4 regions of the Streptomyces sp. NPDC021356 genome follow, and region 2 is predicted to be linked to each of the others. Evidence: riboswitches for the same ligand, from Rfam matches in the RefSeq annotation. Region 2 holds a riboswitch; each other region holds the start of a gene.
The links. Region 2 has a riboswitch for cyclic di-AMP ahead of AB0G56_RS34140 (M23 family metallopeptidase). Riboswitches for the same ligand answer to the same signal wherever they lie in the genome.
Positions count from the first base shown of each region.

Region 1 (7,325 bases), on a different contig from region 2:
GTGGTGTCGTCGACCGACTTCAGGGCCTCGTCGGCGAAGTCCTTGGGCGTGGCGGGGACCTTCCGGTCCTTCCCCTTGGCGCCGTCCTGGGCGGCGGTGCCGTGGTAGACCTCGTTGGACTTGCTGTCGTAGCCCCAGATGTCCTTGCCGTTGTGGATGAGGTTGTACTCGGCGGCGTTCTCGATCAGCGAGAGCTTCTGCCGGTCCGGTCCGTCGGCGGCGACGCGCAGCGTGTGCGTGCCGGAGATCAGCCCGGTCAGCTTGGAGGTGGGATCGGCGGACGATCCGTCGCCGCCGCCCTTGACGGCGCCGGAGGCGAGGCTGCTCTCCAGGCCGCCGAGGTTCGGCAGGCCGAGGTCGGTGGTGATCCTGACCGTGCCGGACAGTCGCTCGACGTCCGACTTGGCGATCTTCTCGATCAGTTGCTGTGCGGTGATCTTCGGCAGGTGAGGGTCGCCGGAGTCGGCGAGTGCCGGGACGAGCCCGATGGTCGCCGCCGCCACCCCCACCACCGCGACCGGGACGACGTAGCGCGCGGCCTTGCGGCGCACCGAGTGCCTGCCGTCGGCCTCCGCGGCGTCCCTGCTGTCGTCGGATTCGTACGGTGCCATGTGTGCCTTACCTCCGTCGTCGGCGGCGGCTGCCCGTGTGCACTTCTCCCACCCCAAGCCGCCATTCTCACCCGAATCGGTGAGGAGTGGTGTGGTCCGTGCTTCCATCTGACCAAATCGGCCGCGCGAAAGCGTCAGACCCCGGAGCCAACTCCGTGTACCTCTGCGGTATGACACACAAGGGCGGAGTCTCCACCACCCCGTAGGGGTCGGGGTGGAGACGCCGCCCTCCGGCCCAGGTGAGCGGGGCCGGGCCGGTGGTGGCCGGTAGCCGGTGGCCCCTGGAGGTCCGGGCCCGGCTAGCCGGCCCGGTGCACGACCGCGTCGCACAGCTGGAGCAGCCCCGCCTTCGCGTCGCACTCGCGCAGCGGCGCCAGTGCGGCCCGCGCCTCCTCCGCGTACCGGACGGTGTCGCGGCGCGCCTGTTCCAGAGCCGGATGCGCGCGCAGCGCCGCCAGCGCCTCGGCGTGCCGCGCGTCGTCGCTCAGGTCGGAGTCGAGCAGTTCACACAGGGCGATGTCCTCGGCCAGCCCCAGCCGCGCCGCGCGCTCGCGCAGCCGCAGCACCGGGAGGGTCGCGACGCCCTCGCGCAGGTCGGTGCCGGGTGTCTTGCCGGACTCGTGGGAGTCGGAAGCGATGTCCAGGACGTCGTCCGCCAGCTGGAAGGCGACGCCGAGCCGCTCCCCGTACTGCGTGAGCACGTCAACGACGGTCTCGTCGGCCCCGGACATCATCGCGCCGAACCGGCACGACACGGCCACCAGGGATCCCGTCTTGCCGCCCAGTACGTCCAGGTAGTGCTCGACGGGGTCCCTGCCGTCCTGCGGGCCCGCCGTCTCCAGGATCTGCCCGGTGACCAGCCGTTCGAACGCCAGGGCCTGCACCCGGACGGCCTCCGGGCCGAGGTCGGCGAGGATCTGCGAGGCCCGGGCGAAGAGGAAGTCGCCGGTGAGCACCGCCACCGAGTTGCCCCAGCGAGTGTTCGCACTGGCCACTCCGCGCCGCACGGCGGCCTCGTCCATGACGTCGTCGTGGTAGAGCGTGGCCAGGTGGGTCAGCTCCACGACGACGGCCGACGGCACGACCCCCGGCGCGTACGGGTCACCGAACTGGGCCGCGAGCATCACGAGCAGCGGACGGAACCGCTTCCCGCCGGCCTTGACGAGGTGCTGAGCGGCCTCCGTGATGAACGGGACCTCGCTCTTGGTGGCTTCGAGCAGCCCTTCCTCGACAGCCGCCAACCCGGCCTGGACATCGGCTTCGAGAGCCTGGTCCCGCACGCTCAGCCCGAACGGCCCGACGACGGTCACGAGGGGTCTCCTGTCTGCTGGTGTCTGCTGGCGTTACACGGTTTGTCGATAGGTCGCTGCCATCACTCAAGTCAGCGTATCCGGTCACGTTTCGATCACCGATAGCGCCCACCGATACAGGCCAGGTGGTATCGGATCACGACCGATATGTTTTCGATCACCACATATGAACAGATATTTATCGACTCCCTCCTCCCTACCCGGCCCCCTCCCTGCTCTCACCCTTCCCCGGAACCCGCCCCCGCCTATACATACGTACGAACAGGGCCACGGCCTCACCAAGCGTGACGACCGTCACCCTTCCACCCTTCGCATCACGTCCCGCACCACACCCTCGTTCCCGATTCCCCCTCCCCTCCGCTTCACCCTCACCACCGCGAGTCCGATTTACCCCTATTGGTATTTCAATTCCTCTTGGCCGTAAATGCTCCTCAGTGGATTATTCCGTGAGTTGAGTCACGCTCGCACCGCCGACCCATCACCCCCCGGACACCCCCCACTCCCCTTCCTCCGCAAGCCAGTTGACCCTTGGCGAATGCAAAGGATCAAGCACCCGAAACACCCCAGAACAAGGTCAACTAGGGCGATGTATGAATCAGGTACTTGTTCGGGACATGTGCTCTCGCATACGTTCCCGGCCAGTCGGGCGGACCGCCGAATCCTGCCACCGCCCGATATCCATCGACCGAACCACTCATGGCAGGAGCGGGGGACCCAGGTAAGTCGCCGGGCCGGAGCGGCGTACGTCGTCCCACGTCGTACGCCGCGCCGGAACGGCTCGGGGTGAAGCCGCGCCCTCCGGGGCGCGGCCGGGCACCTCCCCGCCCGAACCCGACAGCTCACCTCGCAGGCGACGGAGAGGAATCCGCCATGCACGCAAACGGTCACCGCCGTTCCCGCACCGCTCGCCTCGTCCGCACCCTCGCCGTCTCCGGCACGGGTGCCGCCGTCCTCGCCCTGCCCCTGATCGGCGCCGCCAGCGCCTCCGCGGCCACCACCACGACGGCCACGACCACCGCCACGGCGGCGAGCAGCGTCGCCTACCCGAACACCCTGGACGGCTGGATCCGCGAGTCGCTCGCGATCATGGGCCAGAAGGGCATCCCCGGCACGTACAACGGCATCTACCGCAACGTGATGCGCGAGTCGTCCGGCAACCCGATGGCCATCAACAACTGGGACTCCAACGCCGCCGCGGGCATCCCGTCCAAGGGCCTGCTCCAGGTCATCCAGCCGACCTTCAACGCCTACCACGTGGCCGGCACGTCGTTCGACATCTACAACCCGGTCTCCAACATCACGGCCGCCTGCAACTACGCAGCCGCGCGCTACGGCTCCATCGACAACGTCTACAGCGCGTACTGAGCCGACCGAGTCAGGTGAACAGTCGCTCGAGGACGACGGCCACGCCGTCGTCCTCGTTCGACGTGGTGACCTCGTCGGCGACCGCCTTCAGCTCCGGGTGGGCGTCGGCCATCGCCACCCCGCGGGCGGCCCACCGGAACATGGGGATGTCGTTCGGCATGTCCCCGAAGGCGAGGGTGTCCTCGGGCCCCAGCCCCAGACGCCCGGCGGCCAGCGCGAGACCGGTCGCCTTGGTGATGCCGCGGGGCTGCAGTTCCACGGTCCCCGGGCCCGACATGGTGACCGTGGCGAGGGAACCGACCACACCGCGGGCCGCCTCCGCGAGTTCGTCGTCGGACAGGCCGGGATGGCGGAGCAGCACCTTGCTGATGGGCGCGCGCCACAGGTCGTCGCGCCGCCCCACCCGCTGGGCGGGCAGGGTCGGGTGCGGCATGCGGTACCCGGGCTCGATGAGCGTGCGCCCGTCCACCCCGTCCTGGTCGACCGCCGCGTACACCTCGCCCACCTCGGCCTCGATCTTGCCGAGCGCCGTCTCGGCCGTCTCCCGGTCCAGCGTCACCGACCACAGCAGGCGGTCCGCCCCGGCGTCGTAGAGCTGCGCGCCCTGGCCGCAGACCGCGAGCCCCGTGCACCCCAGGTCCTTGAGCAGCGACCGCACCCTCGGTGCCGGCCGGCCGGTCACGACGAGGTGCCGGGCGCCCGCCGCCGCCACCCGCGCGAGCGCGGCGAGGGAACGCTCGGACAGGGTGTCGTCGCCGCGCAGCAGCGTTCCGTCCAGGTCCGTGGCGATGAGGGCGGGGGCGAGGCGAACGGGCATGATCAGAGAATACGGATCATCCGCCACGCGGGTGACGCACGGGAACGGGGCGTCGTGTCCGGTGGGCCGCGCCCATGCGGCGGCGGTGCCGGGTGGTGGGGCCGGGTCGGTGCCGGGTGGTGAGGCCGGGTCGGTGGCGGGTGACGGCCGGGTGGCCGGGTGGCCGCCAACGGGAGCGCGCCTTCTCGGCGAACGCCACGGTGCCGTCGTACGACTGCGGGAAGGTGGCCGTCGGGCTCGGGGTGCCGTGCTCCGCGCACAGTTCGTCCTCCTGCGGGACGGACCCACCCCGTTCGCCCCGCCCGCCCCGTCCGTCTCCAAGGGCACTGAGGCGCAATTGACCGCCCCGGCAAGCCCAATCCAGACATTGCGGACTCTTTGTCCCCTGCCCAAGACGGCACCTCTTCCGTAACGTGTGGCGCGACCACATGACCGTGTGGCCCGGCCGCCGCCTGCGCCCCACGGAACGCACGGCACACGAAAGAGAGGCAGAACCCGATGCCCCCCTTCGAGGTCCCCGAGGGCGACCCCTTCGGTCCACACAACCTTCCCTACGGTGTCTTCTCCCGCGCCGGATCGCAGGAACGGACCGTCGGCGTCCGGCTCGGCGACCACGTCCTCGACGCGGGCGCGGCGGCACTGGCGCTCGGCTCCCCCTACGCCGCCCTGCTGGCGCGGCCCACCCTGAACCCGCTGCTCGCCGCGGGCCGCACCGCCTGGTCGGACGTGCGGCGTGCGCTGACGGCGTGGGTGACCGTGCCCGCCCACCAGGAGACGGTGGCACAGTTCCTGCACCCACTGTCCTCGGTCACGCTCCACCTGCCGTTCGAGGTCGCGGACTACGTCGACTTCTACGCGTCCGAGAACCACGCGCGCAACGTCGGCCAGATCTTCCGCCCCGACGCCGGGGACTCGCTGACCCCCAACTGGAAGCACCTGCCGATCGGTTACCACGGCCGCTCCGGCACGGTGGTCGTGTCGGGCACGGACGTCGTACGCCCCTCGGGACAGCGGAAGGCGCCCACCGACCCCGCCCCCGTCTTCGGGCCCTCCGTCCGGCTGGACATCGAGGCCGAGGTCGGTTTCGTGGTGGGCGTGCCCTCGCGGCTCGGACAGCCGGTGGCCCTGGCGGACTTCCGCGAGCACGTCTTCGGGCTCTGTCTGCTCAACGACTGGTCGGCACGGGACATCCAGGCCTGGGAGTACGTCCCGCTCGGCCCCTTCCTCGGCAAGTCGTTCGCCACGTCGGTGTCGGCGTGGATCACTCCGCTGGACGCCCTGGAGGACGCGCGGCTGGCTCCACCGCACCGCACGCACCGGCTGCTGCCGTACCTGGACGACACCGGGGAGGAGCCCGGCGGCTACGACCTGCGGATCTCCATCGCGATCAACGGCCACGTCGTGTCCGAACCGCCCTTCTCCACCATGTACTGGACGGCCGCCCAGCAACTGGCCCAGATGACCGCCAACGGTGCCTCGCTGCGCACCGGCGACCTGTACGGGTCGGGCACGGTGAGCGGACCGGAGCCCGCCCAGCGCGGCTCGCTCCTGGAACTCACGTGGAACGGCCGTGAACCGCTCGAACTCCCGGACGGCAAGCGTGCGTTCCTGGAGGACGGGGACGTGGTGACGCTGTCGGCGTGGGCCCCGGGTGCGGACGGGACCCGGGTGGGGTTGGGAGAGGTGACGGGGCGGATCGTGGCGGGGTGACGCCGTAGCCGTCATTGCGGATGCCGTGCGGGTCGGTTGCCGCCGGACCATGACTCGTGGGGCCCGTCCCCGTCATACTGGGTAGGCCGCGCGGCGCGCGCACCACACCGGCGCGCGCACCACGCCCGCACGGTCCGCACGGCACCACCGCGAACCACCCGCCGGTACGACCGCGGCCCGGCTCCCGGCACCACCGCATCGCATGCCGCACAGCACGCCCCGCACCACATCCCGCTCCACCGCACCGCACAGCCACATCCCGCTCCACCGCACCACGCACCGCACCGCACAGCCACATCCCGCTCCACCGCACCACGCACCGCACCGCCCATCACGCCCCACCGCACGACCCGACATCCGCCCACCTCCGATCAGGACCGGAGACCGTGGCATGACCGTCTGCCTGCTCCTGCTGAGCGCCGTCGCTCTGACGGCCGCCGTGCCGGTTCCCCGCGCTCTGACCCGGGCGGAGTGGCCCGAGCGGGAACCCGTGGTCGCACTCTGGGTCTGGCAGTGCCTGGTGGCCACCGTCCTGCTGTGCTGCCTGGCCGCCCTGGTGCTGGGCGCGGCGGCCGTCTTCCACACCGTGCGCGACCGGGTGTTCGCCCCCGCACCGCCCGCGGTGACCGCCGCTTACGACCTGTCGGTCGCGCCGGCCTGGGCCGCCGCCCTCACCCTGCTGCTTGCGTGCGGCGCCGCCTGGACCACCGCGATGCTCGGCCGCGAACTGGCCGAGGCCCGCCGCCGCCGTGGTCTGGCCCGCGCGCACCTGCGGGAGCGGGCCCCGGACCTGCCCGCGGGCCTTCCCCTGGCGCGCGGGCCGATGCTGGTGCTGGAGGACGAGTACCCCGACGCCTGGTGGATGCCCGGCCACCCGCCCCAGCTCGTCGTCACCACCGGCGCGCTGCGTCGTCTGACGGGCCACCAGCTCGACGCCGTGCTCGCCCACGAACGCGGGCACGCCCGCGCGCACCACGACTGGCTGCTGCACCTGTCGACGGCGCTGGCGACCGGCTTCCCGCGTGTCCCGCTCTTCGCGCACTTCTGCGACCAGACCCATCGCCTGGTCGAACTGGCCGCCGACGACACCGCGTCCCGCCGCCACGGCCACCTCACCACCGCTCTCGCCCTGATCGAACTCAACCAGCACCGCGGGGTCCTCTCCTGTGCCTCCAGCCACCGTCTGCTCGGTGAGCGGGTGGACCGCCTCCTGGAGCCCCCGCCCCGGCTGGACCGCAGGCGCAGAGCGCTGACCACGACCGTGGCGGCCCTGGTGCCCTTGCTTCCGCTGCTGATCACGTTCGCGCCGGGGCTGACGGCACTGGGCTGACGCGGCGCGCCCGCAGGCCCCGGCCGACAGCGAAGGTTTCCACCAGCATCGGCTCCGCCGCCGACGGCACCCTCGTACGCGCCCCGCGACGCGTCGGCGTCGGCCCGGACGAGGCCATCGACAAGCCGCCGTGCCCGCCCTGGCCAAGGCCCTCCGCGAACCGACCCCGACGGCAACGTCCG
Region 1 is NZ_JBFACU010000069.1:9,080-16,404, forward strand. Features, by position in the region: gene AB0G56_RS40905 (DUF2092 domain-containing protein) at 1-611, opposite strand, end outside; gene AB0G56_RS40910 (polyprenyl synthetase family protein) at 911-1,921, opposite strand; cyclic di-AMP (ydaO/yuaA leader) riboswitch at 2,595-2,787, shown strand; gene AB0G56_RS40915 (transglycosylase SLT domain-containing protein) at 2,792-3,286, shown strand; gene AB0G56_RS40920 (HAD family hydrolase) at 3,297-4,103, opposite strand; gene fahA (fumarylacetoacetase) at 4,602-5,813, shown strand; gene AB0G56_RS40930 (M56 family metallopeptidase) at 6,205-7,143, shown strand.
Region 1: linked by a shared signal. The riboswitch ahead of AB0G56_RS40915 (transglycosylase SLT domain-containing protein) and the one ahead of AB0G56_RS34140 (M23 family metallopeptidase) in region 2 are both predicted to bind cyclic di-AMP.

Region 2 (7,325 bases):
CCGTGGCGGAGCGCTCGCGGCTGGAGGCGGCACTGGCCCGGCTGCCGGCGCGGCAGCGGGCCGTGGTGGTGCTGCGCTACTACCAGGACCTCTCCGAGAGGCAGGTGGCGGACGCGCTGGGCTGCCCGGTGGGCACGGCCAGGTCGCACGCCGCGCGCGGAGTGGCACGCCTGAGGCAGCTCCTGGACGACGTCAGCGAGTCGGTGGGCTGAAGGAGAGACCATGGACCACTTCGAACGGCAGTTGACGCAGATGATGCGCGCCGCCGAGGAGCACACCCCCTTCGAACCCCGGCACCGCGAACGCCTGTGGGCCGGCGTACGGGCCCGCCGCCGGGCGCGCAGGGCGCAACGGGCCGTCGGGTCGCTCCTGGCGGTCGCCGGAGTCGGCGTCGGTGTGTTCCTGCTGCCCGGCACGCGTGTCGGCGTCGAGCCCAGCGCGCCCCGCCCGCGCCCCGCGTCGAGCCGGTTGCCCTCCCCTTCCTCGCCGGGGACGTCACCGTCGCCGGGGCAGTCCCCGAGCGGCACGCCCACCTCGGTCGCGACGTCCGGCCGGCCGTGGCCGGACAGCACCTCTCCGTCGTCCCTGACCCGTCCGCCGGGATCGACGGAGGCGACAGGGACCACAGGGATGACAGGGACCACAGGGATGACAGGGACCACCGGGGTGACCGGGACGACGGGGACGACGGGGTCGGCGACGAGTTCCTCGTCGGCCTCCCACACCCCGCCCCCGCGGACCGCGCCCCCGCCCAGCTCCTCCTCCCTCACCGGGCCGCCCGGCTAGAACCGCCCCCCGGCCCACACACCCCGGACACAGGTCCCTCCCACCACTTCCCGCCGGCCCGCCCGGTACCCCACCAGGAACGGACGCCCGATGACCACGACCCTGCCCGCCACCGAGACACAGGGCACCCCGGGCACCCCTCGGGCGGGCGGCACCCCCGCGCCGGACCCGGCCGCCGCCACCCGGTCCGCCCCGCCCGGCGGGCCGCTGCTGCGGCGAATAACCGGCCGGCTCACCCCGACCGACCTGCGCGTACTGCGCCTGTACCTCTTCACCCGCCTGGGACTGTGGCTCGTCGCCTACGCCAGCGCCTGGCTCACCCCCGCCGCCGGTTCGGACAAGACGCCCGCCACCTGGCTGTCCCGCTGGGAGCAGTGGGACTGGGTGCACTACCAGCACATCGCCCAGTACGGCTACTTCGACCCGTTCCCGGGCCTGGATCCCCCGCACGACAACCGGGTCGCCTTCTTCCCCGGCTTCCCCCTCGCGCTGCGCGCCGTCCACACCGTCGTTCCGAACTGGACCGTGGCCGGGCTGCTGATCTCCCTGGTGAGCGGCGCCGTGGCCGTGGTGGCCCTGGCCCGGATCGCCGGACTCGGCCGGCCGGCCGGCGACGGTTCCGGTCCGCGGGCCGCCGCCCTCCTGCTGTTCTCGCCCGCCGCGGTCTTCCTCGCCGCCGGCTACACCGAGGCGCTCTTCCTCGCCTTCGCCCTCCCGGCCTGGCTCGCGGCCAAGCACCGCAACTGGCCGCTCGCCGCTCTCCTCGGCGCGGCCGCCACCACCGTGCGGATCAGCGGCCTGTTCCTGGCCGCCGCGATCGCGGTCGAACTCCTGATCGTCGTGCGCGCACAGGGCCGGGCGGGCGGCCCCTCCCGCCCCTCGCTGCCCCGGCGGCTGCGCCCGCTGGGCTGGTGCCTGCTGCCGGCGGTGCCCGCCGCCGCGTACACCGTCTACCTGCGGGTGCGGACCGGGGACTGGATGGCCTGGAAACACGCCGAGGAACGCGGCTGGTACCGCGACTTCCACAGCCCCGCCGAAGCCTTCCGCAACACCTGGAAGAACGCCTTCGGCCACCTCCAGAGCACCGGGTACGCCGTCGAGTTCCAGCTGGAGCTGGCCGCCATGGCCGTCGGCGTGGCGCTGCTGGCCGTGCTGCTGGTCCACCGTCGCTGGCCGGAGGCCGTGTTCGTGGCGCTCAACCTGTGGGCGCTGGGCACGTCGTACTGGTACCTCTCCGTGCCGCGCGCCACCCTGCTCTGGTGGCCGCTGTGGACGGGCCTGGCCCACTGGAGCCTGCGGCGGCGCTGGGTGAAGGAGGCCTACGTCGGCGTGGTGGCACCGCTGACGGTCGTCCTCGCGGTCACCTTCACCTCGGGACGCTGGACGGGGTGACCGACGGGGTGACCGACCCGGTGACTGACGAGGTGTCCTCGGTCTCCGGTCCGAGGGCACGCTCCCGTACGGGCTGGGCTGGTAGAAAGCCCGAGGCGCCCCCACGCCTGCGAGCCCGTCCGTCGCCGAGAGAGAGCGCGCCGATGCCCTTCCCCTACGTCCTCCTGTCCGCCGCCGTCTCCCTGGACGGCTGCCTGGACGACACCGGCCCCAGCCGTCTCCTGCTGTCCGGCCCCGCCGACTTCGACCGGGTCGACGCGGTGCGGGCCTCCGCGGACGCGATCCTGGTCGGGGCCGGGACCGTGCGCGCCGACAATCCCCGCCTGCTGGTCAACTCGCCCGAGCGGCGCGCGGCCCGACTCGCGGCAGGCCGGCCGGAGCATCCGCTGAAGGTCGCGGTCAGCGCCTCCGGGGAGCTGGACCCGCGGGCGCGCTTCTTCCAGACGGGCGGCGAGAAGGCCGTCTACACGACGGACGAGGGCGCCGAACGCCTGCGCCGTGCGGGCCTCCCCGGCACCGGTACGAGCGTGGGCGCCGGCACTGACACCGGCTCCGGCACCGTCTCCGTCGTGTCGCTGGGCGGCGAACTCGACTGGCGGCGGCTGCTGGCACACCTGCACGACGTGCGCGGGGTCCGCCGGCTGATGGTCGAGGGCGGCGGCACGGTGCACACCCAGCTGCTCCAGCTGCACCTCGCCGACGAGCTGCAGCTCGTGCTTGCGCCGCTGCTGGTGGGAGACCCGCGGGCACCGCGGCTGTTCGGGCCGGGCGCGTACCAGAGGGGGCGGCTGCGGCTGGTGGAGACGCGGGCCCTCGGGGACGTCGTCCTCATGCGTTACGAGCCCACGGAACCCGGCGCCGGAGGCGACGCCGCCCCCGCCGACCGGCACTGGCTGCGGATCGCGTGCGAGCTGGCCGGGGAGTGCCCGCCGTCGCGGACGGCGTTCAGCGTGGGCGCGGTGGTGGTGGCCGCCGACGGCACCGAGCTGGCGCGCGGCCACTCGCGCGAGGCCGGCGATCCGGTGGTGCACGCGGAGGAGGCCGCGCTTGCGAAGATCGACCCGGCGGACCCGCGTCTGCCGGGGGCGACGGTGTACAGCAGCCTGGAACCGTGCGCCCGACGCGCCTCCCGGCCGCGACCGTGCGCCCGGCTGATTCTGGACGCGGGGGTACGCCGGGTGGTCACGGCCTGGCGGGAGCCGGACACGTTCGTCAAGGCGGCCGACGGCACCGGGGTCCTGGCGCGCGAGGGCACGGACGTCGTCGTCCTGCCGGAGTTCGAGGGCCGGGCCAAGGCGCCCAACCGCCACCTGCTGTGACGCGTGTGCACGCGTGTGCATTCCACCCCCAGGATGGCGTACACTGGTTTCACCGACGCGGGGTGGAGCAGCTCGGTAGCTCGCTGGGCTCATAACCCAGAGGTCGCAGGTTCAAATCCTGTCCCCGCTACTGAAGGCTCAGGGCCGGAATTCGATGAGAATTCCGGCCCTGAGTGTTTTCTCCGGCCGCCGGGTCATCGGCCCGGGTTGTCGGTCCGAGACATCGCCCCGGCTACCGGCCCGGGTATCGACCCGGCTACCGCCCCGGGTACCGGCCCGGGTATCGACGCGAGTCATCGTCACGTGTCGTGAGCGAGCGGTCCCCGTCCGCATAACAACTGACACACCATCAGTAGAACGTCTGCAGGTGTCCGGGCTCGACAGGGCCCTTGAGTGGCCTGAAATCCAGTCAACTTGCCCCGGTTTCATCACCTGTGAGACGTAGATCCTGGCCAAAAAGGTTTAATGATCAAGCCGGGCGGCTTGGAATCGGAGCCCCGAGTCTATTAACGTTCGATAACGCAGCGCGGTCGTCCCAGCCGTCACCCGAGGCGGCTCCGTGCGCGCGCGCCGAATCCCGCGAGGGAACCGGGGAACCACCAACTTGGGGTGAATCGGGCGCCATCCGCCGTACGCACACGGCTGGTTGACGCGCGTAGGAGACCTTCCCGCTCCGAACCCGTCAGCTAACCCGGTAGGCGAGACGGAAGGAAAGGAGCACGCCCGCGTGGCGTCCAACCGGCCTGCCTCAGAAGCCCCGTCCGTGCCGAGCGAGCGCACCGAGTCCTTCGCCTACGGCGGCCGGCGCCCCGACGAGGGCCCCTGGGAGGAGTGGAACCCCACCGAGGAGTCCCTCCGTCCCGTCCGTGGCCGGCACCGGGTCGCCAAGCCGCGCGGCGGCGGGCTCGCCCGCAGCTCCACCGTGCTCGGCGTGGGCGTCATAGCGGCCGTCGGCGCGGGTGGCATGGCCAGCGCCAACACCGGCAAGCCGCCGGTCTCGATCGCCCTGCCCGATCTCCCCGACCTGCACGGCCTGCCCGCCGTGGGCGCCCTCTTCGACGGCTCCGGCCACGACGGCCCCGAGGGCTCCGCGACCGCGCTCAGCGACGTCACGGCGGCCCGGGCCGGCGCGACCGACGCGGCTGACGCGACCGACGCGACGGAAGCCACCGGGACGACGGCGCAGCGCGCCTCCGACGCGGGCGAGGCGCTGCGCAACCGCATCATGGCCCAGGCCGAGCAGCAGCAGAACCAGGCCGAGGCGAAGACCAGGGCGGCCACCGAGGCGGCGGCTGCCGCGAAGGCCGCCCGGCAGGCCGAGCAGGCCGCCGCCCAGGCGAAGGAGGAGGCCGAGGTCAAGGCCGCCGCCGCGAAGAAGAAGGCGGAGGAGGAGGCCCGGAAGAAGGCCGAGGCGGCGCGGCTGGCCACCCTCGCCAAGCAGTACACGCTGCCGACCTCCTCGTACACCCTCACCTCGACCTTCGGCCAGGCCGGCTCCATGTGGTCCTCCGGGCACCACACCGGCCTCGACTTCGCCGCGCCCACCGGCACCCTGATCAAGGCCGTCCACAGCGGCACCGTCACCGAGGCGGGCTGGGCCGGCGCCTACGGGTACCGCACGGTCCTCACCCTGGACGACGGCACCGAGCTGTGGTTCTGCCACCAGTCGTCGATCAACGTCACGGCCGGCCAGAAGGTGAGCACCGGCGAGGTCATCGGCCGGGTGGGCGCCACCGGCAACGTCACAGGTCCCCACCTGCACCTGGAGGTCCACCCCGACGGCCAGGCCGCCGGCATCGACCCGATGGCGTGGCTCCAGGGCAAGGGCCTCGCTCCCTGACGCTCCGACCGGGTGGTTTGCGCAAGCTTTGCGCCGGCCACCGGCGGGGCGCGGAATGGAGCGCTCCGCCTTGGTCGTTGATGTGAGACATGACTTCTCTGCGCAAGCTGGGCCCGTCCGACCTCGAGGTCTTCCCCCTCGCCCTCGGCGGCAACGTCTTCGGCTGGACCGCCGACCAGGCGCGGTCGTTCGCGGTCCTGGACGCCTACACGGCCGCCGGCGGCAACTTCATCGACACCGCCGACTCCTACTCGGCGTGGGTGGAGGGCAACCACGGCGGCGAGTCCGAGACGACCATCGGCAAGTGGGTCAAGGAGCGCGGCAACCGCTCCGACGTCGTCATCGCCACCAAGGTCAGCCAGCACCCCGACTTCCAGGGCCTGTCCGCGGCCAACATCAGGGCCGCGGCCGACGCCTCCCTCCAGCGTCTGGGCACCGATCACATCGACCTCTACTACACGCACTTCGACCGGCCGGAGGTGCCCGTCGAGGAGATCATCGGCGCGCTCGACGAACTGGTGAAGGCGGGCAAGGTCCGGCACATCGCCGCCTCCAACATCTCCGCCGAGCGCCTGGCCGCGTCGCTGGAGTTCTCCGAGCGCGAGGGACTCGCGCGGTACGTGGCGCTCCAGCCGCACTACAACCTCGTCTCCCGTGACACCTACGAGGGCGGCCTGCGGGACCTCGCCGAGCGGGCAGGCCTCGCCGCCGTGCCGTACTACGCGCTGGCCTCCGGCTTCCTGACCGGCAAGTACCGGCCGGGCGCGACGGTCGACAGCCCGCGCGCCGGGGGCGCCGCCAAGCACCTGGCGACCGAGCGCGGCCAGAAGGTCCTCACCGCGCTCGACGAGGTCGCCCGCGCCCGTGGCGCCGAGGTGGCCACGGTGGCCCTGGCCTGGCTGGCGGCCCAGCCGACGGTGGTCGCCCCGATCGCCTCGGCCCGGACGGTGGAACAGCTCCCCGCCCTGCTGGCGGTGGCGGAGCTGGACCTCACGGACGAAGAGGTCGCGCGGCTCACCCAGGCATCTGCCTGAGCCTCGCGGCCCACGGCCCCCTGGCTGCGCGGTCTCACGGCCCGCGGCTTACCGATGACTCCCGTACGGACTCTGCCCGTACGAAGGCTGCGCATACGGGCCCTGCTGCCCGTACGGACCCTGCCCGTACGGAAGCGGCGGGCGGCCGTGAGGCTGTCCGTGCCCGTGCCCGTGCCCGTAGCCGTACAGGCCGTACGCCGGCCAGGGCGCCGCGAAGACGCGTACCGGCGGTGCGGTCATCCGTGCCGCGTGGTCCAGGGCGGGCTGGGCCACCTCGCGCCTGCGCCACAGCTCGTGCAGCAGTTCCCGCTCGCGCACGCCGAAGTCGGCGCCGGCCCGCCCGAGGCGCCCCCGGCGGCGCAGGAACGCCAGCGAGGTCGCGTAGGCCTCGTACTGCGCGACGGTCCGCGCCGCGGGCTTGCCGAGGTGCCGGCCGGCGTACTCGCGGGCCAGCCGGCGCGCCCGCATCGACCCGAGGGCGAACGGTTCGGCGGGGGTGAGCCACCCGGCGGCGGCGTACGCGGGCAGTTCCTCGCGGATGGTGCGCAGCTCCCGCTGCCGGGTCCAGACGACCAGCCACGTCAGCAGCCCGAAGGCGGGCACCATGAAGCCGCCGTAGACCGCGAAGAACCCGAACCGGCCGAAGGTCGACGAGCCGTTCCAGAACGCGTGCATGCCCATCGCGAGCAGCAGCCCGGCCGGGGGCAGCAGCAGGCGCCGCCGGCGCCGGCGTTCTCCCGCGAGCGCGGCCAGGCCGAAGCCGAGGCCGGTGCAGACCGTGAAGAGCGGGTGCGCGAACGGCGACATGATCACGCGCACGAAGAAGGTCGCCGCCGTGACGGAGGCGATGCCCTGGCCGCCGGTCATCTGGTCGGTGCCGAAGGCGGTGCCGAGGTAGAGGATGTTCTCGGTGAAGGCGAAGCCGGTCGCGGTGACCCCGGCGATGACCACACC
Region 2 is NZ_JBFACU010000036.1:20,784-28,108, reverse strand. Features, by position in the region: gene AB0G56_RS34165 (SigE family RNA polymerase sigma factor) at 1-212, shown strand, start outside; gene AB0G56_RS34160 (hypothetical protein) at 223-786, shown strand; gene AB0G56_RS34155 (mannosyltransferase family protein) at 877-2,178, shown strand; gene AB0G56_RS34150 (dihydrofolate reductase family protein) at 2,322-3,497, shown strand; tRNA gene AB0G56_RS34145 (tRNA-Met) at 3,554-3,627, shown strand; cyclic di-AMP (ydaO/yuaA leader) riboswitch at 4,056-4,213, shown strand; gene AB0G56_RS34140 (M23 family metallopeptidase) at 4,225-5,337, shown strand; gene AB0G56_RS34135 (aldo/keto reductase) at 5,427-6,371, shown strand; gene AB0G56_RS34130 (PrsW family intramembrane metalloprotease) at 6,420-7,325, opposite strand, start outside.

Region 3 (7,325 bases), on a different contig from region 2:
ACCCAGGAGGAGTCGTAGTACGGGGCGGTCTGGAAGAAGCCGAGCAGCTCGGCCGGGCCGACCACTCCGCCGATCGGGTGCTGCTTCGCGGTGGCGCGCAGCTGGAGCCACTTGGCCTGGACGGCGGCGCGGTTGGTGCCCAGGTGGAAGCTGGCGTCGTTCTTGGCGACCCAGTCCTGCCAGTCCTTCCAGCGGCCCTCGAAGGCGATGTCCTGGTTGAGGTTGGCCTCGTACCAGATGTTCTCCTGGGCCGGGTTGACGACGCTGTCGACGAGCATCCGGCGCACGTGGCCCGGGAACAACGTGCCGTAGACGGCCCCGAGGTAGGTGCCGTAGGAGACACCCAGGTAGTTGATCTTCTTCTCGCCGAGCGCGGCGCGGATGACGTCCAGGTCGCGGGCGGTGTTCGGCGTCGTCATCTGCTCGAGCATCGCGCGGCCGGTGCGGTCGTAGCAGCCGTCGGCGTACTCGCGGGCCAGCTTGCGCTGGGCGCGCTTGTCGGCCTCGGAGTCGGGCACCGGGTCCGCCTTGGGCGCCTTCACGTACTCCTGCGGGTCCGCGCAGGAGATGGGCGTGGAGTGGCCGACACCGCGCGGGTCGAAGCCGACGAAGTCGTAGGCCTTGGCCACATTGGCCCAGACGGGGTTCTTGGCGGTGACCCGGGCCGGGAACCGCAGGCCGGAGCCACCCGGTCCGCCCGGGTTGTAGACGAGGGCGCCCTGGCGCTCACCCTTGGTGCCGGTGTTGCCGATGCGGTCGACGGCGAGCTTGATCTGCTTGCCGTACGGGTGCGCGTAGTCGAGCGGCACCGAGACGTAGCCGCACTGGATGGGCTTGGCCAGCCCCCAGTCGGCGGGGCAGTCCTGCCAGTCGATGCCGGTCCTGGCGGCGCGGTCCGCGGCGATCGCCGCGCCGCGGGCCTCACGATCCTGGCCGTGGCGGCTGTCCGCGCTGGCCGCGGGGGCCGCCACGGCGCCGGCTATCAGGGTCGCCGTCACCAGCGCGCCGGCCGAACCGAGCGCGACAGCCCGGTTCTTCGGTCTCATGACCCTCAAGTGGGACCTCCCCGTACATCGTTGCGAATCGAGTACGGCGGATCCTTCCGGCTGTGAGGTGTCTGAGAACAGGGGTTGTTGACCTTCTTTGCCAATCCGATAACCGGCGTACGGTGTTCCGCTCAGCGGAGCCGGTTCGGCGCGCGCCCTGCGGGCGCCGTGCGCGCGGGCAGGGCGGGGCGCTGTGCGCGCGGGCGGGGCGCGGGGAGGGAGCGGCGCGCCGGGAGGGCTCGGGGCTGTTCAGGGCGCGCAGCGGCGCGCGGACCCGCGTGCGGCCTGGCGGTCGAGCGCCCGCCTCAGCTCCTCCAGCTCGGTGTCCGAGAGCGCACCGCCCTGGGCGAACTTCAGGATGTGCTCGGCGACCGTGCGCACCTTCGTGTTGGTGCGCTGCGAGACCTCGCGCAGGACCCGCCAGGCACCGTCCGGCGGGACGCGCCCGACGGCCACCAGCGCCCCGATGGCCTGGTCGATGACGGCGTGCGACGTCAGGGCGCGCTGCAACTGGTCGATCTCCTCGTGCAGCCGCTCGTGCTCCGCCACCAGGTCCGTGACGGACAGCGGCTGGAGCGGGTGCCGCCTGGACATCGCGAAGAACGCCATGGAGATCCCCTGGGTCGTCGAACGGCCGGAGTTCCGCCTCCAGCTTGCTGCATGAGGGCCGCGCGCACGACCGGAGGCGGGCGGCGCGGGACCCGTCCGCCGCAGGGCCCCGGCACCTGCGGCGGACGAGGGCCGAAACGGCCCAAATGGTGTACCTCCTTTCGGCGTAGGCAAACGTTCTTTTTCCAGGGCCGTTCGGGTTGCACGGCGCGCGTTCCCGGATGGCGGAACGACATCTTCCGCTGCTGGTCCCGGGCTTGCGGGGTGCACGGACAGTTGTTCGAGCGCACGACCGTCCACCCGAACGGGCGAGTGGTGAGTAACAGCACAAAGGACCCGTTCCGTTGGGATTTTCTGACATCCATAGGTGAAGATCCCTGTCTGACGACAAGCCCCCGCCACAACGGCGGGGCGGTCCGGGCGGACGCCGAGTCCTGCCGCCGCCCGGATGACCGGTCGACGGAAGTGGATCGGCAGGAGTGGAGGACCCGAGCACGACGGGTCGCCGGCACGGTCACACCATGACCGGGCCGAGCAGCCCTTGGGGTGAAGCCGCTTGCGGGCGGCCGGGCTACTTCGCCAGCCCGAATCCGACAGGTCATCCTTCACAGGCGGCTGACGAAGGGTTGCGCATGACTGCGCTCAATCGTGTCCCGTCGCTCATGGCCCGGGCCGGCACGGCCTCGGCCCTGACCCTCGCCGCCGTCGGCGGCTCGATCGTGGTGCCCGGCGTCGCCTCCGACGCCTCGGCCGCGACCATGGCGACGAAGGCGCTGCAGATCGCGGCGTCCAAGAAGGGCTCCCCTTACCAGTGGGGCGCAACGGGCCCGCGCAGGTTCGACTGCTCCGGTCTGACGCTGTACTCCTTCAAGAGGGCGGGCAAGAAGCTGCCCCGCACGGCCGCGCAGCAATACAACAAGTCGCGGCACATCTCCTCCAGGAGCCGCCGGGCCGGAGACCTGGTGTTCTTCCACTCCGGCTCGTACGTCTACCACGTCGGCATCTACGCCGGCTCGGGCAGGATCTGGCACGCCCCGAAGACCGGGGACGTGGTGAAGCTGGAGAAGATCTGGACCAGGAGCGTCTGGTACGGCCGGGTCAGCTGACCCGCCCGGGAAGCGGCGGCGGTCCCGGCGGGCGTCGCCACCGCCCCCGGGCGGCGGTCGGGGACACCGACGAAGCCGCCGACAGGGCCGTACGCCTAGGGCTCCTGCCGTCCCGCCGCCGTGACCGGTTGGGGGCGCACCGGCCACGGGAGGTCCACGCTGACCGTCTTGCCGCCCTCACGGGTGGGCCGCACGGTCACCCTGCCGCCGCACTCCGCGGTGAGGCACCGGATGATCACCATGCCCCGGCCGTTGTCCTGCTGGACAGCGGCCGGCAGTCGTCTGGGGAACCGCGGGTGGCTGTCGGTGACCCCGATGCGCAGTTGTTCGTCGCGGTCGAGGACGAGGTCCACCCTGAAGGTGGGCGACTGGCCGAGGGTGTGCTGTACGGCGTTGGTGGCGAGTTCCGAGACGATGAGCCGCACGGTGTCCGCGGTGTCCGTCTCCGACGGCAGGCCCCACTCCGCCAGCGTGCCGACCGCGTAGCTTCGGGCGACCGCCACCGAGGCGGGATCGCTCGGCAGAGTGACGGATGCTTCCAGGTGGTCTGCCATGGCGACGTCGTCCCTTTCCCGCGGGACCGCGGTTGGACACGGAGCGGATGGTTTCGAGTACGGTCCCGGACTGGTGGTTCGCCGCCAGATTGCCACCACCGGGCCGGTCCCGGATGGCGATCCACCGAGATGTGCATATATCTGTCCCTCGAAGCGGTGAACTCTGCGACGGGAGACCGTATTTGACACCCTTCCGGGAAAGTAGTGAGGAGCCGGTCCCATGCAGCACGGTCCCGCGGTGCGCCGCCGCAAGCTCGGAGCCGAACTGCGCAGCCTGCGCACCGGCGCGGGTCTCACCAGCGGCGAGGCGGCCCGGCTCGTGGGCTGGCACCAGTCGAAGGTGAGCCGGATCGAGACCGGCGCCAGTGGGGTGAAACCGGCCGATGTGCGGTTACTGCTGGACGCCTACGCGGTCCGCGACTCCCAGCTGCGGGAACTGCTGCTGGTGCTGGCGGGCTCCGACGACGGCGACGGCCGGCACCACTGGTGGCACGCCTATCGCGGCGTACTGCCCCCGACGTACCGGGACTTCATCAGTCTGGAGTCACAGGCGAGCGCGATGCGCACGCTGGAGACCTCGGTCGTCCCCGGGCTGCTCCAGACACCGGAGTACGCCCGTGCGGTGACGCGGGCCGCCGTGGACGGACTCGACGACGACCGGCTGGACGCGCTGGTGGAGGTGCGGCTGGCCCGTCAGGCCGTGCTGCGGTCCGACCGGCCGCTCACGCTGAACGCGGTGCTGGACGAGGCGGTGCTGCGCCGGGAGGTCGGCGGCCCCGAGATCATGGCCCGGCAGCTGGAGCGGCTGACCGAGGCGGCGCGGCTGCCCCAAGTGTCCTTGCAGGTCCTGCCGTTCGCCGCCGGGGCGCACATCGGCGTGACCGGCCCTTTCGTCATCTTCTCATTTTCGAACACTTCTGATCTGGATGTGGTCGTTCTTGACCACTTGACGCGTAGCTTCCATCTCGAACGGAAAGAAGACCTGGAGGCCTACACGGAGGCCTTCGACACCCTTCGGTTCCATGCCCTGTCGATCGAGGACTCGCTGGACTTCATCGCGGGGATGCGCCAGGACAGGTGACGGCGCGCGACCACGTCAAACGTCAAGGAGGCACCATGTCTGCTCTGCCTCGGACCGTACCTTCCACGACCGATCTGCACGCCGTGCGGTGGCTGCGCAGCAGCTACAGCACGGGAGCGAACAACTGCGTCGAGACAGCCCGGCCTGCCGCCGAGCCGTACGCCGGGCTGCTCGCCGTACGCGACTCCAAGGCCCCGGACGGACCCGCGCTGCTCTTCTCCACGGGGAGCTGGGCGGAGTTCACCGCCGCGGCCCGCCGGCTCTGATCACCCTCACGGCAGCGCCCGGGCGCGTCCCGGGCTTCTCCCCTCCGGCGACCCACGGCCGTGTCCGCCGACTCATGGTCGCGTCTCGCCGATCACTCGTACAGCGCGTTCGATCTGCGCCGCGGACAGGTCCGCGCGGGCGGTCAGCCTGAGCCGTGAGACGCCGTCGGGCACGGAAGGAGGACGGAAGCAGCCCACGGCCAGGCCCGCCGCGCGGCAGTGCGCCGCCCAGCGCACGGCGTCCTCGGGGGACGGCGCACGCACGGAGACGACCGCCGCCTCCGGGCGCACCGCCCGCAGTCCCGCGGCGGTCAGGCGCGTGTGGAGCTCGGTCGCGACCGCCCGCGCCCGCGCCGCGCGCTCCGGCTCGCGGCTCAGCAGGCGCAACGCCGCCAGGGCCGCTCCCGCCGCCGCCGGGGCGAGCCCCGTGTCGAAGATGAACGTCCGTGCCGTGTTGACCAGATGGTCGATCACCCGGGCGGGCCCGAGCACCGCTCCGCCCTGACTGCCCAGTGACTTGGAGAGCGTGACCGTCACGACCACGTCGTCCGCGCCCGCGAGGCCCGCCGCGTGCGGGGCGCCCCGGCCGCCGGGGCCGAGGACGCCGAGGCCGTGCGCGTCGTCGACGACGAGCCCCGCGCCGTGCTCCCGGCAGACCTGCGCGAACCGGCCGAGCGGTGCCGCGTCGCCGTCGACGGAGAACACCGTGTCGCAGACGAGGACCGCCTGTCCCGCGTGCGTGCCGAGCGCCTTGCGCACGGCGTCCGGGTCCGCGTGGGCGACGACCTGCGTGGTGCCGCGGGCCAGCCGGCAGCCGTCGATGAGCGAGGCGTGGTTGCCCGCGTCCGAGACGATCAGCGAACCGTGCGGGGCGAGCGCGGTGACCGCGGCGAGGTTGGCCGCGTAGCCGGAGGAGAAGACCAGGGCCGCCTCGAAGCCGCAGAACGCGGCGAGTTCGCGCTCCAGTTCGCCGTGCAGGGCGGTGGTGCCGGTGACCAGCCGGGAGCCGGTGGCGCCGCCGCCCCAGGCACGGGCCGCCGCCGCGGCGCCCTCGGTGACCTCCGGATGGCGGGACAGGCCCAGGTAGTCGTTGCTCGCCAGGTCCAGCAGCGGGGAGTCGGCCGGGCGGGGTCGCAGCGTCCGTACGAGCCCGGCGCGGCGGCGTGCGTCCGCCTGTTCGTCGATCCAGCCGAACGCCATGGGTCCTCCGGGGCTTTTGTAGGCAGTGGACAGACACTAGCCGTACGACACGCCCCGCATGGTGTGGCGATACCCACACGTCGAACCGTCTCTGTTGTGCAAACCCTCCTTGGCCCCGGACGGCCCCGTAGGACAGGATCGGCTCTCATGGACCTGCTGAACACGCTGGTGGACAAGGGGCTTCGGCGCGAACTGCCGACCCGTCAGGAAGCTCTGGCCGTCCTGGCCACCTCCGACGACGATCTGCTCGATGTGGTGGCCGCGGCCGGGAAGGTGCGCCGCCGCTGGTTCGGCCGACGGGTGAAACTCAACTATCTCGTCAACCTCAAGTCCGGCCTGTGCCCCGAGGACTGCTCCTACTGCTCGCAGCGGCTCGGTTCGAAGGCCGACATCCTCAAGTACACCTGGCTCAAGCCCGACGACGCCTCCAGGGCCGCGGCGGCCGGGCTGGCCGGCGGGGCCAAGCGGGTGTGCCTGGTGGCCAGCGGGCGCGGGCCGACGGACCGGGACGTGGACCGGGTCTCGGAGACCATCAAGGCGATCAAGGGCCAGAACGAGGGCGTCGAGGTGTGCGCCTGTCTCGGGCTGCTCTCCGACGGCCAGGCCGAGCGGCTGCGCGCCGCGGGCGCCGACGCGTACAACCACAACCTCAACACCTCCGAGTCGACGTACGGCGACATCACCACCACCCACACCTACGCCGATCGGGTGGACACGGTGAACAAGGCGCACGCGGCGGGGCTGTCCGCGTGCTCGGGGCTCATCGCCGGGATGGGCGAGAGCGACGAGGACCTGGTCGACGTCGTCCACTCGCTGCGCGCGCTGGACCCGGACTCGGTGCCGGTCAACTTCCTCATCCCGGTCGAGGGCACCCCGCTGGCCAAGGAGTGGAACCTCACCCCGCAGCGGTGCCTCAGGATCCTCGCGATGGTGCGGTTCGTCTGCCCCGACGTCGAGGTGCGCATCGCCGGTGGCCGCGAGGTGCACCTGCGCACGATGCAGCCCCTCGCCCTGCATCTGGCCAACTCGATCTTCCTCGGCGACTACCTGACCACCGAGGGCCAGGCGGGCCGGGCCGACCTGGAGATGATCGCGGACGCGGGCTTCGAGGTGGAGGGCACCGACCAGGTGACCCTGCCGGAGCACCGGGCGAAGGCCGCGGCCGGCTGCGGTGCGCACGCGGGCGCGGGCCGCGACGGCCACGCGGGCGGCTGCGGGCCTGCCGAGGGCCCCGGCTGTGGTGCGCACGCGGGCGGCGGGTGCGGTTCCCACGAGAGCGGGGACGTCTGCGGTACGGCCGCACCGGCGGCGTCGGCCGCCCCCGCGTCCTCCGGCGAACCCCGCACCGACCTGGTGGCGCTGCGCCACCGCGGCGCCGGGACGGATCTCGCGCCCAATGCCTGACCGGTGCGACCGGCGCGTGTCCGAGCTGCTGGATCTCGACCGGCGGCACGTGTGGCACC
Region 3 is NZ_JBFACU010000012.1:95,245-102,569, reverse strand. Features, by position in the region: gene AB0G56_RS18250 (alpha/beta hydrolase) at 1-1,046, opposite strand, end outside; gene AB0G56_RS18245 (ANTAR domain-containing protein) at 1,296-1,655, opposite strand; cyclic di-AMP (ydaO/yuaA leader) riboswitch at 2,071-2,284, shown strand; gene AB0G56_RS18240 (C40 family peptidase) at 2,288-2,761, shown strand; gene AB0G56_RS18235 (ATP-binding protein) at 2,857-3,315, opposite strand; gene AB0G56_RS18230 (helix-turn-helix transcriptional regulator) at 3,536-4,396, shown strand; gene AB0G56_RS18225 (DUF397 domain-containing protein) at 4,432-4,662, shown strand; gene AB0G56_RS18220 (8-amino-7-oxononanoate synthase) at 4,735-5,862, opposite strand; gene bioB (biotin synthase BioB) at 6,010-7,266, shown strand; gene AB0G56_RS18210 (adenosylmethionine--8-amino-7-oxononanoate transaminase) at 7,259-7,325, shown strand, end outside.
Region 3: linked by a shared signal. The riboswitch ahead of AB0G56_RS18240 (C40 family peptidase) and the one ahead of AB0G56_RS34140 (M23 family metallopeptidase) in region 2 are both predicted to bind cyclic di-AMP.

Region 4 (7,325 bases), on a different contig from region 2:
CCCTTATGGCCGCGATCTGCTCCTCGGTGGGCGGGTCGCTCACCACGCCGCCCCGGACCAGGTGACGCTCGGTCATCCGGACGCAGCCCACGTCCACCGAGCGGGCGGCGCGCACGCGGTCGCCGCCCACCACGAACTCCGTGGAGCCGCCGCCGATGTCGACCACCAGGAACGGCTTGGCGAGGTCGTCACGCCCCGTCAGTTCCTTCGTCGCACCCGTGAACGAGAACTCCGCCTCCTGGTCGCCGGAGATGACCTCGGGCTCGACACCGAGGATGTCCACCACGCCGCGCACGAACTCGTCCCGGTTCTCGGCGTCGCGGGAGGCCGAGGTGGCCACGAAACGCAGCCGCTCGGCGCCGTACTCCTTGATGACCTGCGCGTACTCACGGCAGGCCGCGAAGGTGCGCGCCAGCGCCTCGGGGGCGAGCCGGCCGGTGCGGTCGACGCCCTGGCCGAGCCGCACGATCGTCATGCGCCGGTCGAGGTCGGTCAGTTCACCCGCTGCCGGATTCGCGTCCGCGACCAGCAGACGGATGGAGTTCGTACCGCAGTCGACGGCGGCGACCCGGGTCACTGGCTCTTCTCCTCGTGATCCTCGTGGTCCTCGTGATCCTCGGGCACCGTCACGCACGGGCCCTTCCGCCACCACTCGGGCAGCATCGCGATGGCCTCGTCGCCCAGCGGGTTCACGCCCGGTCCGGCGGCCAGCGAGTGCGCCACCAGGACGTGCAGGCACTTGACCCGGTCCGGCATGCCGCCCGCGCTCGGAAAGCCCGTCAGCTCCTCGATCGCGTCCCGGCGCCGGACGTAGTCCTCGTGCGCGGCCCGGTAGGCCGCCGCCAGCTCGGGGTCGGCGGCCAGCCGCTCGGTCATCTCCTTCATCACGCCGTCGGCCTCCAGCGTGCCGATCGCCGACGCGGCCCGCGGGCACGTCAGGTAGTACAGCGTCGGGAAGGGTGTGCCGTCGGGCAGCCGCGGGGCCGTCTCCACGACGTCCGGCTGCCCGCACGGGCAGCGGTGCGCGATCGCGCGCAGCCCGCGCGGCGGCCGTCCGAGCTGCTGCTTGAAGGCCTCGACGTCCGCGTCGGTGGGTTCGGTGCGCGGGGTGGGCGGCGGGGGCGTGTCCATGCCTGTGGGGAAATCTCTCTGTCGGTTCACTGGTGGGCGGCGTCGGCCTTGTCGACCCCGTACCAGACGTTGGTGTACCAGGGGCGGCGGGCCGCCCCCTGTTCGGCGCGGGACCGCTTGACCGGCCCCGGCTCGACCATGGTGTAGCCGGTCTCCCCGGGGAGCACGTAGTGCAGCCGCTGCCGGATCTGCTGCTCGGCGTAGGCGTCGTCCCGCCAGCGCGCCTTCAGGTCGCGCAACTGCTCGACCCGCTGCTGGGCCTGCGCCTTCTGCCGCCTGAGGTCGGCGATGTCGGCGCGCTGGGCGACGTACTGGCGCATCGGGTACGCGAGGGCGACCACCAGCGAGCACACGACGAGCGCGAGCAGCGCGGCGCGCCCGGTGAGCCGGGAGCGGCGGGCCTGCCGCCGGGACTGCGAGCGGTAGACACGGGCCGCGGTCTGCTCGCCGAGCACCCTGAGCCTGGTCGCGGTGGAGAACCGGTCCCGGTCCTTCACGGCCATCGTCGCGCCTCCCGTTGGTCACCTCGTACGTGCCGCACACGCGCGTACGTCCCCGGACACGGTACGGGACCGGGTGCGGGGACGTACGGACGACTGGCGAAGCCTCACCCTTTGCGGCTCGGCCCGGCCGTGGCGCGGCTCAGCCCTTCAGGCGTGGTGCGGCTCAGCCCTTCAGGCGTGGTGCGGCTCAGCCCTTCAGGCGTGGTGCGGCTCAGCCCTTGAAGCGCGGGAAGGCGCTGCGGCCGGCGTACACCGCGGCGTCGTCGAGGATCTCCTCGATGCGCAGCAGCTGGTTGTACTTGGCGACGCGCTCGGAGCGGGCCGGGGCGCCGGTCTTGATCTGGCCGCAGTTGGTGGCGACGGCGAGGTCGGCGATGGTGACGTCCTCGGTCTCGCCGGAGCGGTGGGACATCATGCACTTGAAGCCGTTGCGCTGGGCCAGCTCGACGGCGTCCAGGGTCTCGGTCAGCGAACCGATCTGGTTCACCTTCACCAGCAGGGCGTTGGCGGTGCCCTCCTCGATGCCGCGGGCCAGGCGCTCGGGGTTGGTGACGAACAGGTCGTCACCGACGATCTGGACCTTCTCGCCGAGGCGGTCGGTGAGGACCTTCCAGCCGTCCCAGTCGTCCTCGAACAGCGGGTCCTCGATGGAGACCAGCGGGTAGGCCGCGACCAGCTCCTCGTAGTACTCCGTCATCTCGGCGGCGGAGCGCTCCTTGCCCTCGAAGAGGTACTTGCCGTCCTTGTAGAACTCGGAGGCGGCGACGTCGAGGGCCAGGGCGATCTGCTCGCCCGGGGCGTAACCGGCTTCCTTGACGGCCTCGAGGATGAGGTCGAGGGCCTCGCGGTTGGAGCCGAGGTTCGGGGCGAAGCCGCCCTCGTCGCCGAGGCCGGTGGCCAGACCCTTGTTCTTCAGGACCTTCTTGAGGGTGTGGTAGACCTCGGCGCCCCAGCGCAGGGCCTCGGAGAAGGACTCCGCGCCGATCGGGGCGATCATGAACTCCTGGATGTCCACGTTGGAGTCGGCGTGCGAGCCGCCGTTCAGGATGTTCATCATCGGCACCGGAAGCAGGTGCGCGTTGGGGCCGCCCAGGTAGCGGAAGAGCGGGAGGTCGGAGGCCTCGGAGGCGGCGTGGGCGACGGCGAGCGAGACGCCGAGGATGGCGTTGGCGCCGAGCGAGCCCTTGTTGTCGGTGGCGTCCAGGTCGAACATGGCCTGGTCGATCAGGCGCTGCTCGGTGGCGTCGTAGCCGACCAGCTCCGGGCCGATCTGCTCGATCACGGCGAGGACGGCCTTCTCGACGCCCTTGCCCTGGTAGCGGTTCGGGTCACCGTCGCGCAGCTCGATGGCCTCGAAGGCGCCGGTGGATGCGCCGGAGGGGACGGCGGCACGACCCGTGCTGCCGTCGTCGAGGCCGACCTCGACCTCGACCGTGGGGTTGCCTCGGGAGTCCAGGATTTCCCGGGCTACGACGACGTCGATGGACGGCACGAGCATCTCCTTCGTGGATGTGACGCTGAAAGTGCGGGGCGGCTGCCTTGCGGCGGTGCCTTGCGACTAGAGCCTAACCGTCCCGGGCCGCCGACCGGCCGACCGACCGTCCCGTGGACAGGGTGACGGTACACATTGTTCCAGCACGGAACAAAGGGCGTGGGGACGAGGACACGAACGGAAAGTGAAAAAGCCCCGCCCCGGTGCGTACGGGGGAACACGCACCGGGGCGGGGAGCCCGTGGGGACGGGGGGGACCCCACGCGGCCTCCATGATGGGGGCCGCGCCTGGGGAGGGCCTGGGGTCCTGCTAGCGGGCCGCTGTCACTTCAGGTGCAGCTGCTGGCCCGGGTAGATGAGGTCGGCGTCGTCGACGATGTCCTTGTTCAGGTGGAACAGCTTCTCCCAGCCGCCCTGCACGCCGTGCTCGGCGGCGATGGAGCTGAGGGTGTCACCGGCGGCCACCTTGTACTCGCCGTCGCCCTTCTTGACCTTCTTGCCGGTCGGGGTGGTGACGGTCTTCTTCGGGGCCGGACGCGTCTCGGAACGGTCGGCGGCACGCTGCTCGGTCGAACGGGTCGAGGTGCTGCTCTTGGAGCTGCTGGAGCTGCTGCTCGACGAGGACGACGAAGAGGAAGAGGAGGAAGAGGAGGACGACGAGGAGCTGCTGCCGCCGCTGGAGGAGGCGCCGGACAGGCCCTTGCCGCAGACCGGCCAGGCACCCTTGCCCTGGCCCGCGAGCACCTTCTCGGCGACGGAGATCTGCTGCGACTTGCTCGCCAGGTCGGCGCGCGAGGCGTAGGCGGTGCCGCCGTACGCGGCCCAGGTGGAGTTGGTGAACTGCAGGCCGCCGTAGAAGCCGTTGCCGGTGTTGATGGACCAGTTGCCGCCGGACTCGCACTGGGCGACCGCGTCCCACTCGGAGGAGGTGGCGGCGGAGGCGTTGCCGGCCGCCATCAGCGGGCCGGCGACGGCGACGCCGGTGACACCGGCGAGTGCGATGGCGCGGGTGGCCTTGGACGGACGACGATGCTTGCCCTTGCCGGAAAACAGCATGGAAGGATCCCCTCACCGACGCCTGCGAGGTGAGCTGTCGGGTTCGGGCCGGTTGAGTTGCCCGGCCGTGCCTTTGGGGAGGCACGGCTTCACCCCCAGCCGCTCCGGTCGACTTCCCGGCGCGGCACTTACCTTGGGTCCCCCGCTCCTGCCTACGGCGCTCGAAGCGACGACTGTTCCCGTACGGCCGCTGGCAGGATTCGGCGTTGCGGCAGCCGGGGCTCGCGGTGGCGAGCGGTCATGACCGTAGACAGGTGATCCGCCGGATTTCAAAGACGATCAGGGCTTCTGAGACTCATCCCACACTTTCATCGAATGGGACATTCGGCGCGAAGTGTGACCTGAACTCGCCTTATTTTTGGGCGTTTTCGGTGGGGACATCCAGGCTCTGACCGGCGACGATGTGGTCGGGGTCGGCGCCGACGGCGCCCTTGTTCGCGTCGTAGAGGGCGTGCCATCCGCCGTGGAGGTCAAGGGAGTCGGCGATGGACGTGAGGGAGTCACCGGTGCGGACGGTGTAGGAGGCGGCGGAGGCGGTGTGCGCGGCGCCTCCGTCACGGGAGGCGTGCCGGCCGCCCGTCGCGCCCGTACGGCCCTCCGTGGCCCCTTCGTCGGCGCTGCCGCCGCGATGCCGGCCGCCGCCGAGCGCACCGGTGTCGACTAGGGCCGAGGAGCCGGCGGTCTGCCTGTAGTCGTCAGCGGAACCGGAGTTGTCGTGACCGACGGTGTCACCGGCACCCGCCGAGGGGGTGCCCTCGGGCGTCCCGTCAGCGTGGGACGTGTCGGACTTGGACCAGTTGCCCTGATTCGGAGATGAAGGGTCCGAAGAATCCGAGGAGCCCGAAGAGTCTGAAGAGTCCGAAGGGGAAGGCTTCGTGGTGGAGTCGCCCGGGGCACCGGTCCCGTGCGACGAGCCGGCGGTCCCGCGGGGGTTCGCCGAGGAGTCGGACGAACCGGACGAGTCGTCCGTACCGCTCTGCGTATCGTCGGACAGCCCGGGGTCGTTCACGCCGGAGCTGCCGGAACCGCCCGAGCCGTCGGAGTCGCCGGTTCGGCCGGTGTCGTCGGAGGAGCCGGACGAGCCCGACGTGCCGGATGTCCCGGTCGATCCGGTCGATCCGGTGGAGTGCGACGAACCGGAAGACCCGGTGGAGCCGTTCGAGCCGGACTTCGAGTTCGAGGACGACGAGTCGCCGCCCACGCCCGTGTCGACATCGGCCGCACCGGAGCTCTTGGTGAGCCCGGTGAGCAGACCGCAGGTGTGCCAGGCGCCGGGCCCGCGGTCGGCGAGGATCTTCTCGGCCACGGCTATCTGCTGGGAGCGGCTGGCCTGGTCGGCGCTCGACGCGTAGGAGAGGCCGCCGTACTTCTCCCAGTCGTCCTGGGTCAGCAGCAGGCCGCCGGAGTAGCCGTTGCCGTTGTCGGCGCTCCAGGAGCCGCCGGTCTCGCACTGGGCCACCTTGTCCCACGTGGTGCCGTCGGCCGCGCTCGCGCCACTGGCGGCGACCAGCGGGATGGCGATGGCCGATCCGGTCACTCCGGCGGCGACGATGAGGGCCGGAGCCTGACGGGGGCGACGGTGACGACCGTTCCCGGAGAGCATGCGGAGACCTTTCGCGCGACAGCAGTGACCGCGCGGCGGCGGGGCGGGGACGCCCCGGCGTCACGCTGATGGGTGAAAGTATCGGGTGACGATCACTTGTCACAAGTTAATGCCGCGCAGATCACGTGAACATCACATAGTTGAGCGTGTGTCATCTTTACTGCTGCCGACACGGGGTGTAGAGCCCCACGGGGATCTTTTTCCGGCCACTGTCAGGCGGGCGGTGCCGGGGTGAAACGGACAGGCAGGGTCCGCAGTCCGCGCATGATGAGCCCGCCGCGCCAGCGCAAGTCGGCAGGGTCCGCGTCGAGTTGCAGGTCGGGCAGCCGGGTGAGGAGGGTGGCCAGCGCGGTCTGGCCCTCCAGGCGGGCGAGCGGGGCGCCCAGGCAGTAGTGGATGCCGTGGCCGTAGCCCAGGTGCTGGTTGTCGCGGCGGCCGAGGTCCAGGGTGTCGGGGTGGGCGAACCGCTCCGGGTCGCGGTCGGCGGCGGCGAGGACCACCAGCACCGGATCGCCCGCGGCGACGTCCTGCCCGCCCAGGGTGAGCGGCCGGGTGGCGAACCGCCAGGTGGCCAGTTCCACCGGCCCGTCGAAGCGCAGCAGCTCCTCCACGCCGGTCTCCAGGAGGCCGCTGTCGCCGCCGGCCAGGGACGTCTGCAGCCGCTCCCGCTGGCCGGGGTGGGTGAGCAGGGCGTACGTGCCGTTGCCGATGAGGTTGACGGTCGTCTCGAAACCGGCGAACAGGAGGATGAAGGCCATCGCGGCGGCCTCGTTCTCCGTGAGGTGCTCGCCGTGGTCGGAGGCGCGGATGAGGCCGGAGATGAGGTCCTCGCCCGGGGTGGCCTCGGCGGGCAGGGCCTCGCGCTTGCGGTGGATCAGCTCGGCCAGGTAGCCGCGCATCTTCTTCACCGAACGGGCCACCCCGCCCCGGGGCCCCTTGCCGTGCCGGATCATCATGCCCGCCCAGTCCCGGAAGTCGTCCTGGTCCTCGCGCGGGACGCCGAGCAGGTCGCAGATGGCGTAGATGGGCAGCGGGAAGGCGAACTCGTGGATGAGGTCGGCGGTGCCGCGCGCCGCGAAGGAGGCGATGAGACCGTCGGCCAGCTCCTGCACGCGCGGCGCGAACTCGGCGACCCTGCGGGGCGTGAACGCCTTGCTGACCAGGCGGCGCAGCCGGGTGTGGTCCGGCGGGTCGATGTTGAGCAGATGCGTCATCAGCTCGGCCTTGCGCTCGCCCGGGATGCCCGTCTTGCCCTTGGCGTGCGCGGGCTCGTCGTGGTGGGCGGGGTTCTTGGACAACCGGGAGTCGGCCAGGGCCTGCCGGGCGTCGGCGTACCGGGTGACCAGCCAGGCCTCCACTCCGCTGGGCAGCCGGGTCCGGTGCACGGGGGCGTGCTCGCGCAGCCAGGCGTACGCGGGGTAGGGGTCGCTCGCGAATTCCCAGGTGAAGAGAGGGGGCGGGGTAGTGGCGGAGGAGGGGGTGTCCGGCTGGTCGTGCATGGGGCGACAGTAGTCGCCGGGGGTGCAAGGGCGCAGAGGTGG
Region 4 is NZ_JBFACU010000033.1:16,339-23,663, reverse strand. Features, by position in the region: gene AB0G56_RS32890 (Ppx/GppA phosphatase family protein) at 1-577, opposite strand, end outside; gene AB0G56_RS32885 (DUF501 domain-containing protein) at 574-1,131, opposite strand; gene AB0G56_RS32880 (septum formation initiator family protein) at 1,158-1,634, opposite strand; gene eno (phosphopyruvate hydratase) at 1,846-3,126, opposite strand; gene AB0G56_RS32870 (transglycosylase family protein) at 3,450-4,181, opposite strand; cyclic di-AMP (ydaO/yuaA leader) riboswitch at 4,186-4,351, opposite strand; gene AB0G56_RS32865 (transglycosylase family protein) at 4,534-5,784, opposite strand; gene AB0G56_RS32860 (cytochrome P450) at 5,997-7,283, opposite strand.
Region 4: linked by a shared signal. The riboswitch ahead of AB0G56_RS32870 (transglycosylase family protein) and the one ahead of AB0G56_RS34140 (M23 family metallopeptidase) in region 2 are both predicted to bind cyclic di-AMP.